Bradyrhizobium diazoefficiens: one gene and its partner. The protein of the gene in region 1 interacts with the protein of each later gene in a pairwise test. Links are inferred from orthologs where the notes say so. Each region holds a gene or a part of one and is shown in the gene's direction. Other genes may lie near its edges. The genes, in order: JJC00_RS30740 and ptsN.

Region 1 (6,776 bases):
CTTCGTGTTCGCCACCGTTACCATTCCGAGCTACGCGGCCTATGCCGGCGGCTCGATCTCGGTGATCGTGCTGGTCGCGCTGTTCGTGACGCTGATCCCGACCACGATCGGCGCGCTGTTGTCGGCGATCGGCATCGCCGGCATGGACCGCCTGGTGCGCTTCAACGTGCTGGCGATGTCCGGCCGCGCGATCGAGGCCGCCGGTGACGTCGACACGCTACTGCTCGACAAGACCGGCACCATCACACTCGGCAACCGCCAGGCGACCGCGTTTCGTCCGGCGCGTGGCGTCAGCGAGCGGGAGCTGGCGGATGCCGCCCAGCTTGCCTCGCTCGCCGACGAGACGCCGGAAGGCCGTTCGATCGTGGTGCTCGCAAAGGAAAAGTACGGCATCCGTGGCCGCGACATGGCCGAGTTAGGGGCCACCTTCATCCCGTTCACGGCGCAGACGCGCATGAGCGGCGTCGACGCCGGCGGCTCATCGGTGCGAAAGGGCGCGGTCGATGCCATGCTGAACTATGTCGGCGGCGGCGCGCCACTGGCCGTGGCCTCCGGCAACACCGCGCGCGCCATCCAGCCCGCCGGGCTCTCGGAGATCGGGCGCGAGATCCAGACCATCGCGGACGAGATATCGAAAGCCGGCGGCACGCCGCTGGCCGTTGCCAAGGACGGCAGGCTGCTCGGCGTCATCCAGCTCAAGGACATCGTCAAGGGCGGCATCCGCGAGCGCTTTGCCGAGCTGCGCCGCATGGGCATCCGCACCGTCATGATCACCGGCGATAATCCGATGACGGCCGCCGCGATCGCAGCGGAAGCCGGCGTTGACGATTTCCTGGCGCAGGCAACCCCCGAGGACAAGCTGAAGCTGATCCGCGACGAGCAGGGCAAGGGCAAGCTGGTTGCGATGTGCGGCGATGGCACCAACGACGCTCCGGCGCTCGCGCAGGCCGACGTCGGTGTCGCCATGAACACCGGCACCCAGGCCGCGCGCGAGGCCGGCAATATGGTCGACCTCGACTCCAACCCGACCAAGCTGATCGAGGTGGTCGAGATCGGCAAGCAGTTGTTGATGACGCGCGGTGCGCTGACGACCTTCTCGATCGCCAACGATGTCGCAAAGTATTTTGCGATCATCCCGGCGATGTTCCTGGCGTTCTATCCGCAGCTCAACGTGCTCAACGTCATGAACCTGTCGAGCCCGCAGAGCGCCATCCTGTCGGCGATCATCTTCAATGCGCTCGTCATCATCGGGTTGATCCCGCTGGCCCTGAAGGGCGTCGCCTATCGTGCCGTTGGTGCCGGCGCACTGCTCCGCCGGAACCTCTTGATCTACGGCCTCGGCGGCATCGTCATCCCCTTCATCGGCATCAAGGCGATCGACCTCGTGGTTGTCGCGTTACACCTGGCCTGACCCCGACATTGCGAGCGAAGCGAATCTCTCCGTCATTCCGGGGCGCCTCGAAGAGGCGAACCCGGAATATCGAGGTTCCGGGTTCGATGCTTCGCATCGCCCCGGAACGACAGCAGAGATGCTTCGCTCGCAATGACGAACTAATAGGAGACCTAACATGCTCAGAGAAATCCGTCCCGCCATCGTCCTGCTGCTGGTGCTCACCGCCATCACGGGCGTTGCCTATCCACTCGCGATGACCGGCATTGCCGGCGTGATCTTCCCCGCACAGGCGCAAGGCAGCCTGATCGAGAAGGATGGCAAGGTGTTCGGCTCCGCCCTGATCGGCCAGGAGTTCAAGGACGACAAATATTTCCACGGCCGTCCCTCGGCGACGCTTGCGCCGGACCCGAATGATTCGACCAAGACGGTCTCGGCGCCCTACAACGCCGCCAATTCGGGCGGCTCCAATCTCGGCCCGACCAGCAAGGCGCTGGCCGACCGGCTGAAGGAGGACGTCGACAAGCTGAAAGCCGAGAACCCGAACGCTTCCGTCCCCGTGGATCTGGTCACGACCTCGGCGAGCGGGCTCGATCCGGATATTTCCCCGGAAGCGGCGCAATTCCAGGTGCCGCGCGTCGCCAAGGCGCGGAGCATACCGGAGGACCGGCTTGAGCAGATCGTCGCCTCGAACACCCAGGGCCGCCTGCTCGGCCTGTTCGGCGAACCCCGGGTTAACGTTCTTGCCCTGAACCTCGCCCTGGATCGTGCGTCCGCGAAGTAGCGCTCTAGGCCGCGAATGCCCGGATGATTATATTGCGCTGATGGTTCAACAGCGCCGCGATCCCGAACAACGTCCGTCTCCCGAGGCGCTGCTGGAGGCAGCCCGCCGGGAGGAGAGCGCGAGCGGCAAGCTGAAAATCTTCGTCGGGGCCGCCCCCGGCGTCGGCAAGACCTACGAGATGTTGCAAAGCGCCCATGCGAGGCGTAAGTCCGGCACGGATGTCGTGGTCGGCTTCGTCGAGACCCATGGCCGCGCCGAGACCGAGGCGCTGGTGCGCGGGCTCGAAGTGGTGCCGCGCAAGCGACTCGAGTATCGCGGGCAGGTGGTCGAGGAGATGGACCTCGACGCTGTGATCGCGCGGCGCCCGAAGATCGCATTGGTCGACGAGCTCGCCCACACCAACGCCGCAGGCAGCCGCCACCCCAAGCGCTATCTCGACGTCGAGGAGCTGCTGTCCCACGGCATCGACGTCTACACCGCCGTCAACATCCAGCACATCGAGAGCCTGAACGATGTCGTCGCGCAGATCACCCATGTGCGGGTGCGCGAGACCGTGCCCGATTCGATCTTCGATCGTGCCGATGCGATCGAGCTGATCGACCTCACGCCCGACGATCTGATCCAGCGCCTGCGTGAGGGCAAGGTCTATGTTCCCAAGCAGGCCGAGCGGGCGCTGGAGCACTATTTCTCGCCGGGCAATCTGACCGCGCTGCGCGAGCTCGCGCTGCGGCGTACGGCCGAGCGTGTCGACGAGCAGCTGCTCACCCACATGCAGGCCAACGCCATCGCCGGTCCCTGGGCTGCGGGCGAGCGCATCCTCGTCTGTGTCAGCGAGGACCCGCGTGCGGCCGGGCTCGTGCGCTACACCAAGCGGCTGGCCGACCGGCTGCATGCGCCGTTCACCGCGATTTCGATCGAGACGCGGCGCTCGCTTCAGCTCTCGGACCAGGAACGCGACCGGCTGGCCGATACGCTGCGGCTTGCGGAGTCGCTCGGCGGCGAGGCGCTGACCATCCCCGCGGTCGGCCGACGTATCGCCGATGACGTCATCAATTTCGCGCAAGGCAACAACGTCACCCAGATCGTGATCGGCAAGTCGACGCGCTCGCGCTGGTTCGAGATGGCGCGCGGCTCCGTCGTCCACGATCTGGTGCGCCGCGCCGGCAATATCAGCGTTCACGTCATCCCCGGCGACGAGCTGCCGGACGAGGCGGCGCCCAAAACTGCGGTGCAGACCGCGGCGCGATCCGAGCCGTTCAATCCACTGCCCTATCTGAAGGCGCTCGGCATCGTGCTGGTCGGCCTCGGCGCCGCGGTGCTGCTGCAGCCGCGGTTCGGCATCGAGAACGTGGATCTCGTGCTGCTCACCGCAGTGGTGGCTGTCGCGGTGCGCTACGGCCTGTGGCCGTCACTGCTCGCGAGCCTCGCAGCCTCGCTCGCCTATAATTTCTTCTTTCTGCCGCCGGTCTACACCTTCACCATCACCGATCCAACCAACGTCGCGGCGTTCTTCTTCTTCATGCTGATCGCGATCCTGGTCTCGAATGTCGCGGCGCGCGTGCGCACGCAGGCCGACACCGCGATCGGCCGCATCAGGACCACCGAGCAGCTCTATGCCTTCAGCCGCAAGCTCGCCGGCACCGCCACGCTCGACGACGTGTTGTGGGCGTCGGCTTATCAGATCGCGCTGATGCTGAAGGTCCGTGTGGTGCTGCTGCTGCCGGAGGATGGGCTTCTGACGGTGAAATCGGGCTATCCGCCGGAGGACCAGCTCGACCAGGCCGATCTCGCCGCCGCCAACTGGGCCTGGAGCAATGATCGCTCCGCCGGCCGCGGTTCGGATACCCTGCCGGGCGCCAAGCGGCTGTTCCTCCCGATGCGAACCGGGCGCGGCCCGATCGGCGTGATCGGCATCGACGACGACCGCACCGGCCCGCTGCTGACGCCGGACCAGCGCCGGCTGCTGGATGCGCTGGTGGACCAGGGTGCGCTCGCGATCGAGCGCGTGCTGCTGGTCGAGGACATGGACCGGGTCAAGCGTACCGTCGAGTCCGAGCGGCTGCGCTCCGCGCTGTTGACGTCGATCTCGCACGATCTGAAGACGCCACTGGCCTCCGTGCTAGGCGCAGCTTCGACCATGCGCGATCTCGCCGGCGCGCTGTCCGACACCGAGAAGCGCGATCTGCTCGCTACCGTGATCGACGAATCCGAGCGGCTCAACCGCTTCATCGCCAATCTGCTCGACATGACCAAGCTCGAATCCGGCGCCATCGTGCCAAACACGGCGCTGCACGATCTCGGCGAGATCGTCGGCAGCGCGCTGCGGCGGGCATCAAAGATCCTGGCCGCGCACAAGGTCGCGCTGGTTCTGGCCGCCGATCTGCCGATGCTCGAGCTCGACGCCGTGCTGTTTGAGCAGGTGCTGTTCAACCTGCTCGACAATGCCGCGAAATACTCGCTGCCCGAGACCACGATCGCGATCAAGAGCCGGCGCGAACGTGATCAAGTGGTGCTGGAGATCGCCGACGAAGGCGACGGCATTTCGCCCGACGAGCTCGAGAGCGTGTTCGACAAGTTCTATCGCGCGCAGAAGGGCGACCGCGTTCGTCCCGGCACCGGGCTCGGGCTTGCCATCTCGCGCGGCTTCGTCGAGGCGATGCGCGGCACGATCGCGGCCGCCAACCGCAGTGACCGGAGCGGCGCTGTCCTCACCATCCGTCTGCCCGTCCCGACACAGACCAAAGCATTGGATACCGCCGCATGAGTGCTGCCCCGATCAAGGTTTTGGTGATCGACGACGAGCCGCCGATCCGCAAATTGCTGCGGATGGGGTTGTCGACGCAGGGCTACGAGATCCTGGAGGCGTCGAACGGCAAGATCGCGCTGGAGAAGCTCACCGAGGATCCCGCGCTGATCATTCTCGATCTCGGTCTGCCCGACATCCAGGGCCACGAGCTGTTGCGCACCATCCGTGCCCGCAATGAGAGCGTGCCGATCGTGGTGCTGTCGAGCCGCGGCGACGAGGCCGGCAAGGTGCAGGCGCTCGATCTCGGTGCCGATGATTATCTGACCAAGCCGTTCGGCATGGACGAGCTGCTGGCACGGCTGCGCGCCGCGCTCCGTCACCAGCTTCAGGTCCAGGGCGAACGCCCGGTGTTTCGTACCGGCGATCTCTCGGTCGATCTCGTCCGCCGCATCGTCAAGCTCGGCGAGCGCGAGATAAAGCTGTCGCCGAAGGAATATGACCTGCTGCGCGTGCTGGTTCAGCACGCCGGCAAGGTGCTGACCCACCGCTTCCTGCTCAAGGAGCTCTGGGATGAGCTGACCGACGCGCAATATCTGCGCGTCTACGTCCGCCAGCTCCGCCAGAAGATCGAAGCCGATCCGGAGCGGCCGCAATATGTGCTGACGGAGACCGGGATCGGGTACCGGCTGAAGGCGGGGGATTAAGCTCTCGCGTCGACCACGGCTGAGGGTGTAGCGCGAGCCTGCATCAACATCGTCATTGCGAGTGCAGCGAAGCAATCCAGATTGTCTCCGCGGAGGGACTCTCGATTGCTTCGCTGCGCTCGCAATGACGGGGGTCGTTAGCCCGCCTTCCTGTGCCGCGCTGTCGACCGGTGCGCCTTCTTCGCAGTACGGTGCCGCCCCGTTGCCCGCCGCGCATGGGACTTCGCCGCCGTCTTCTTCCCACCACGTCGCTTTAAGCTTTGCTTCAACGCATCCATCAGGCTGACGACGTTGCTCGGGCGCTCCTCGGGCTCCTCCGGCAGCTCGATTGTCTTGCCGCTCGCCTTGCGCTTCACCAGCGCCTTCAACGCGGTCTCATACTCATCCTTGAATTTGCTTGGGTCGAAATGCGCCGTCTTGGTGTGCAGGATGTGGCCGGCGAGCTGGACCATGTCCTTGGTGATCTTCGGGCTCTTGATGTCATCGAAAAACTGATCCTCGTCGCGCAGCTCATATGGGAAGCGCAGCGTGGTGCCGAGCAGACCCTTGCCGAGCGGCTCGATCGCGATGATGTGCTCGCGGTTGGTCAACACGATCTTGGCGAGCGCGACGCGGTCCTGGTCCTTCATGGCGTCGCGGATCACGGCAAAGGCATCCACCGCAGCCTTGCCCTCGGGGGTGATATAATAGGGGTGGTTGAGATAGCGCTGGTCGATCTCCTCGCTCGGCACAAAACTCTCGATGTCGATGGTGTGGTTGCTCTCGATCTGCACCGCCTCGAGCTCCTCCGGCTCGATCTCGACATATTTTCCTTTGCGCAGCTCGTAACCGCGGCCCTTCTGGTCGCTTTCGACGACGTCGCCGGTCTCAGAATCCACCATCTGCTGCTTGAGCCGGTTGCCGGTCTCGCGGTTGATCATGTGAAACCGGGTCTTCTCGGCCGCCGTGGTCGCGGGGTAGAGTGCGACCGGGCAGCTGACCAGCGAGAGTTTCAACGTTCCCTTCCAATAAGCGCGCGGGGCCATTCCGTTCTCCAGTGATTTCAAGGCGTTTTGGAACCCCAACCGCCCCATAGGGTTTTGGTTCCGGGTGGGACTTTTGCCGTGATAGGCTTCAACGCGATTAGAGAATGCGGGACCGGTCGTGCTGCGA
Region 2 (6,255 bases), 6.5 Mb from region 1 along the record:
CTGCAATTGTCCAATCTCGATCTCACGACCTTCGTGGAGGAGGAGCTCGAGCGTAATCCCCTGCTGGAGCGGGCCAATGACGAGGCCCCCGGCGAAGCCCCGGCCGAGGCCGGCCAGTTCAGCGACCACGATGGTGATGATTCAGGCAATCAGGGTGCCGATGACGGCTTTGGCGGCAGCGGCAACGCCTTCGAGCCCGGCCAGGAAGAATGGATGAGCAAGGATCTCGGCACCCGCGCCGAGATCGAGCAGACCCTGGACACGGGCCTGGACAATGTCTTCTCCGAGGAGCCGGCCGAGGCGGCTGCGCGCAATGCGCAGGACGTCGCGCCGACCACCTATACCGAATGGGGCGGCGGTGCCTCCGGTGACGAGGACTACAATCTCGAGGCCTTTGTCGCGGCAGAGATGACGCTCGGCGATCATCTGGCCGAGCAGCTCTCGGTTGCCTTCGCCGGGCCGGCGCAGCGCATGATCGGGCAGTACCTGATCGACCTCGTCGACGAGGCCGGCTATCTGCCGCCCGATCTCGGCCAGGCGGCCGAGCGGCTTGGCGCAACGCAAGCCGATGTCGAGGGCGTTCTTGCCGTGCTGCAAAAATTCGATCCGCCCGGCGTCTGCGCGCGCAATTTGAGCGAATGCCTGGCAATCCAGCTCCGCGAGCTCGACCGCTACGATCCGGCGATGCAGGCGCTCGTCGAGCATCTCGATCTCCTCGCCAAGCGCGACATCGCCGCCTTGCGCAAGCTTTGCGGCGTCGACGATGAAGATATCGGCGACATGATCGGCGAGATCCGCCGCCTCAATCCCAAGCCCGGCATGAAATTCGGCTCGGCGCGGCTGCAGACCATGGTGCCCGACGTCTATGTCCGCCCGGGTCCGGACGGCGGCTGGCATGTCGAGCTCAACAGCGACACCTTGCCGCGCGTGCTGGTGAACCAGACCTACTATTCCGAGCTGTCGAAGAAAAAAGGCAAGGACGGCGACAAGTCGTATTTCACCGACGCGCTGCAGAATGCGACCTGGCTGGTGCGCGCACTCGACCAGCGCGCCCGCACGATCCTGAAAGTTGCGACCGAGATCGTGCGCCAGCAGGACGGCTTCTTCACCCATGGTGTCGCGCATCTGCGACCGCTGAATCTCAAGGCGGTGGCGGACGCGATCCAGATGCATGAATCCACGGTGTCGCGCGTCACCGCCAATAAATACATGGCGACAAATCGCGGCACATTCGAGTTGAAATATTTCTTCACGGCGTCGATCGCTTCGGCCGACGGCGGCGAGGCGCATTCCGCCGAAGCCGTGCGCCACCACATCAAGCAGCTGATTGATTCGGAGGCGCCCTCCGCGATCCTGTCGGATGATACCATCGTGGAACGCTTGCGCGCTTCGGGCATTGATATTGCCCGCCGCACGGTCGCGAAGTACCGCGAAGCCATGCGCATTCCGTCCTCGGTGCAACGCCGTCGCGACAAGCAGAGCGCTCTTGGTAACATCCTTTCCACCGCAATGTCCGATCGCTCCCGCAACACCGAACCGGCCTGATTGCGCTGGCGCGAAATCGCGCTACTCTCATCCCCCCATCGCGACCGATCCAAGCTGGGCAGTCAAACCAAGCGAGGCATCACATGACTCTTCGGATTTCGGGCAAGAGCGTCAGCGTCGGCGAGGCCCTGCGCGGCCGCGTGACCGACCGGACCGAAGAGGTCCTCCGTAAATATTTCGACGGCAATTATTCCGGACATATCACGCTCAGCAAGGACGGCTTCGGCTTCCGCACCGATTGTGCGCTGCATCTTGATTCCGGCATTACGCTGGAAGCCGATTCGAATGCGCCGGACGCCTATGCCAGCGCCGACCAGGCGCTGATCATGATCGAGAAGCGGCTCAAGCGCTACAAGAGCCGGCTCAAGGACCGCTCCGCCCGCAAGGCCCATGTCGCCTCCGCGGCGCTGGCTGCGCTAAACGCGACTGCTTACGTGCTGGAGGCGCCGGGCGAGGATGGCGAAGAGGATGAGGTCACCGGCTACAGCCCCGTGATCATCGCCGAGGCGACGACGTCGCTGAAGCAGATGTCGGTCAGTGAGGCCGTCATGGAACTCGACCTCAGCGGAGCACCCTGCCTGGTATTCCAGCACGGTTCCTCAGGCCGGGTGAACATCATCTACCGCCGGGCTGACGGCAATGTCGGCTGGATCGACCCGCCGGGTGCCAAATCGGACGGCTAGGGCGGCCCCGTATCAACCACAGCCTCAACAATGACCGGGGCAAAGCCGCACGCGGCAGTTGGCACCGGGATTGCGTTGGAGTAGAAGCGCCCCACATCAGGACTTACCGAACCTTGGCTAAGTCCGCCTCCTGCTTCACCTTCTTGACGCCGGCCGGGCTCGATCTGATCGAGCCGGCCAATTCGGAACCTGACGGTTTAATTCACCTCGGAACACTTCCATGCCGATTACCGATCTGGTCGCGCCCGAGGCGATACTTCCGGCATTGAAGGTCAACAGCAAGAAACAGGCGCTCCAGGAACTCGCGGCCAAGGCCGCCGAGTTGACCGGCCAGAACGAGCGTTCGGTGTTCGAGGTGCTGCTTCAGCGCGAGAAGCTCGGCACCACCGCGGTCGGCTACGGCGTCGCCATTCCCCACGGCAAGCTACCCAAGCTGGAAAAGATCTTTGGCCTGTTCGCCCGGCTCGATCGCCCGATCGATTTCGAGGCGATGGACGCCCAGCCGGTCGATCTGGTCTTCCTGCTGCTCGCCCCCGAAGGTGCCGGCGCCGATCACCTCAAGGCCCTCGCCCGCATCGCCCGCCTGCTGCGCGACCAGGACATCGCCAAAAAACTCCGCGCCTCGCGCGATGCGCAAGCGATCTATTCGGTGCTCGCCCTGCCGCCGGCGACCGCGGCTTAATAAACCGGTCTCCAACCGTTCAGATGAATCCTGACCTTGCCCACGCAAGTGCCAGCAAAGTCTGACATGCCGGCGAGCCACTTGATGTAAGGGTTTAAAAAGTGGTGCGCAGGAAAGGATTGGCTGTGCCGATCTGCAAGATGCTGATCTTTATAGCATTTTCTTGAGCTCGTCGAGACGTTGTTACACAGTCCTGTTGCGCACTTGGGGGCAAGTTCCGGCTTCGGTGCCGGAGCGCGGCTAGCACCTTCGTCTTGTGGACGAGCGTCAGTATCCGCTTCAACACCTCTCAACCGGCAGTTGCTTCGGCAGGCGGGATCGTGTTTCGTCAGCGGTTGGGAGGGGCGCTCATCATGTATGCCGGCTTTAAGCTCGTTGACCTTCAGCTCGAAGATATCGATCTGGATGACAAGAATCCACGGATCGTCTCGCAGACCGCATTAAGCACGCAGGCGGCTATTCTGGCTTATCTCTACGAGAACGAGGAGCTAGAGGCCTTCATCAAGCGGATTGCATCGGAAGGCCACAACATCGGGGCGGAGCGACCTTACGTCGTCAAGAAGGGTTCCCGCTATGTCGTCATCGAGGGCAATACGCGCATAGCGGCCTACAAAGTCCTCACCGGCCTTTTGAAGCCGCCCAAAGACTATGCCGATTCTGTGCCGCACGTCTCCGAGGCCCTGAAGAAAGTCCTCCAGACAGTCGCATGCACGCTTGCTCCGGACCGCGACGCATTGATGCCCGTGATGGCAGGCGCCCATTTTGGCAGAGGCGACAAATCCCAGTGGGGCTATCTCGGCAGCAGGCAGGCGATCTACAATGAGTGGAAGTCCGATAAGTCGCTTGCGAAGATCGCCAAGGTTTTCAGACTCACGCAAGGAGAGGTGAAAGACCTCATTCTTGAGTATCAGCTGTATCTAAAGGCGCTGTCCCTCAATTGGACGCCGAAAGAAAAAGACGTTCTCCTCAAACCGAACGTTGCCTTCAATCCTCCTGTCCGCTTCTTGCAGACCAGCGGCCACAAAGCCAAAATGGGCATCACCTACGATGCTGCCAATCTGAAGGTCGTGTTTGCATCTGGCGCTGACAAGAAATTCAAGCACCTCATCAAGAAGCTTGTCGTAAATCCCGAACGTGGATTGGGCGCGACCGCATCATACGACAGCGTTTTCTCGGACTACGATGAATCCGGCACCGGTTCAAAAGCGTCCAAGAAGAAGGGTGGCGAAAAGAAGACGGGAGGCACAGGCGGAACGGGAGCGGGTTCATCTGGCGGGGGCTCTGGAGGCGGCACGGGTGGAGGGGCGACCGGCGGAAAGACCACGCTCAAGCCCGGCACTCTCTTCGGCTATCATCCCAAGAAGATGAATAGCGGCCTGATTACGCAGCTCCTCAAAGAAGCCAAAGACATCAATTATAAAAAACTTCCCGCTGCGGCGACTTTCTTGCTGCGCAACATCGTCGAGTCCATTCTGAAACACATCATTGATGACCAAGGCGGCAACAAGCTCGGAAAGTCGCACGACTTGGAAAGCGCTCTCAATCTCATTGCGAGCAATGCAATCACGCTTCCGTCTGGCGATAAGAAAATATTAGCGGAGTTCAAGAAGGATCACCTCGCGTATTTGAACCTTGGGGCGCATGGAAACGTGATCCCAAACGAGACGCGTCTGGCGGCCGCTCGGGATTCCATTGATCAGTTTGTAAAGAAGTATGTGTGATGATTGGCTCGCCACTTCGATATCCGGGCGGGAAGGCGAAGCTTTTCCCATTTTTCGTCGAGTTGATCAGAGAGAATAAGCTTTTCGGCCGCGACTATTGCGAACCGTATGCGGGCGGGGCTGGCTTGGCGATTCGGCTCCTCACGACCGGCTTCGTCGACAAGGTCTCAATCAACGACATAGATCCGTCGATCTACGCATTTTGGATGTCGGCCCTGTTTGACACTGAGAAGTTCTGCCGCCTGATCGCCAAGACGCCTATCACCATTGACCAATGGCATGAGCAGCAAGAGGTCTGGCAAAATGGTGACCTCGACAACAAGCTCGCGCTTGGCTTCTCCGCTTACTTCCTCAATCGAACGAACCGCTCGGGCATCATTGAGGGCGCAGGTCCGATTGGTGGGTTCGAACAAAAAGGGAAGTGGAAGATCGACGTTCGTTTGGTCAAAGACCGGCAAATCGAGAACTTGAAGGCCCTGGCCCGCTACTCGAATCAGATCGAAGTAACGAATCTAGACGCGATGGATTTCCTTCAGAAGGTTCTGAGCAATCCGAACGCCCTGACCTATCTGGACCCGCCCTATTACGTCAAAGGGCACAAGCTCTACAAAAACTTCTATCAACCGAAAGACCACGAGGAAATTGCTCAGGCGCTCCGCAAGAAGCGCTGCGTTAATTGGGTAGTCTCATATGACGACGTGCCGGCGATTCGGTCTATCTATTCCACGTTCGACCCAATTACCTATTTGCTGAACTACAGCGCGGGCGAAAAGTCTGAAGGCCCAGAGGTCATCTTCCTGAGCGACAGCCTCAAAGCACCAACGATAACTGGCTTTGACGCTCATCACGCTCGACGGCCTGCCCTGAAAAAGCGAGCCACAATTGGCAAGAAGGTCTCGGCCTCAAAGGTCCGCAACCGGCCGAAAACTGTGCGAGGGTCGAAAATCTAAGAGGTCACCTCGTAGCATCGGCTGCGACCTTTCCCCCCATCCCCCTCATCAATTTCTAAGACATCGTTCAGCGCCGCGTCCCGGAGTTCGGCTCTTCTGCGCTCCTTGCGGCCATTGGCAGGTCCCCCACTCAAAAAGCGCGCGCTATCACCGCCCGTGCGTGAGTCGTTTTGACTCAGGCGGCCCCTCTTGCCGATCGATTCCTCCGAAAAATATGGTGACAACGCTCTTCGACTAAGGTTTTCGCGGGCCACCATCGAGAGAGAAATAGCTGTGAAGCGCTTCGCGCCTACCTCTTTCGCAACCGGCAGAGGCAAGGGCCCGCGGCTCGATCGAGGCAATCTGAAGCGACCTCGGTTCTGGAAAAGGTGCGTGTCAAAAACAAGCGGGCACGCCTTCCTGCGAAGGCATGCCCGCCAAAATCCTATTCGTGCGACTCACGTGCGCTCAGTGCACGCTCACCGCAGCTCGTTGCTCCAGGCGTTGGCGAATGCGGCTTCGCGGCTGTCGGTCAGCATGATCGGCGGGTCGCTTCTATCGATCCGTTCCGAGACGATCGGCTATTTGAGACGTGCACTGATCTTGTCGATGCCGGCTTTGGCGCAAGTTTCGTCATCATCGATGCCGGGCCCGCCCGAGACGCCGATGCCACCGATGACTTCGTTGCCAACCTT

The links.
Region 2: the proteins of JJC00_RS30740 (region 1) and ptsN interact in binary tests that used the Escherichia coli proteins (3 or more experiments, as listed by UniProt). The link is inferred for Bradyrhizobium diazoefficiens from one-to-one orthologs.

The regions. Positions count from the first base shown.
Region 1 is NZ_CP067102.1:6,611,014-6,617,789, reverse strand. Bases 1,880-5,138 are described here. They hold JJC00_RS30740 (sensor histidine kinase), read left to right. Parts: upstream 1,880-2,214; coding sequence 2,215-4,938; downstream 4,939-5,138. Other genes in these bases: JJC00_RS30735 (response regulator), read left to right, coding at 4,935-5,138; JJC00_RS30745 (K(+)-transporting ATPase subunit C), read left to right, coding at 1,880-2,174. In the rest of the region: potassium-transporting ATPase subunit KdpB, read left to right, coding at 1-1,411; more of JJC00_RS30745, read left to right, coding at 1,569-1,879; more of JJC00_RS30735, read left to right, coding at 5,139-5,624; JJC00_RS30730 (Ku protein), read right to left, coding at 5,762-6,649; ligD (DNA ligase D), read left to right, coding at 6,768-6,776. UniProt on the Escherichia coli protein: Member of the two-component regulatory system KdpD/KdpE involved in the regulation of the kdp operon. KdpD may function as a membrane-associated protein kinase that phosphorylates KdpE in response to environmental signals.
Region 2 is NZ_CP067102.1:117,184-123,438, reverse strand. The notes cover bases 1,442-4,179. They hold ptsN (PTS IIA-like nitrogen regulatory protein PtsN), read left to right. Parts: upstream 1,442-2,448; coding sequence 2,449-2,910; downstream 2,911-4,179. Other genes in these bases: JJC00_RS00535 (hypothetical protein), read left to right, coding at 3,165-4,179; hpf (ribosome hibernation-promoting factor, HPF/YfiA family), read left to right, coding at 1,629-2,228; rpoN (RNA polymerase factor sigma-54), read left to right, coding at 1,442-1,545. In the rest of the region: more of rpoN, read left to right, coding at 1-1,441; more of JJC00_RS00535, read left to right, coding at 4,180-4,631; JJC00_RS00530 (DNA adenine methylase), read left to right, coding at 4,631-5,581; JJC00_RS00525 (GlcG/HbpS family heme-binding protein), read right to left, coding at 6,142-6,255. UniProt on the Escherichia coli protein: Seems to have a role in regulating nitrogen assimilation.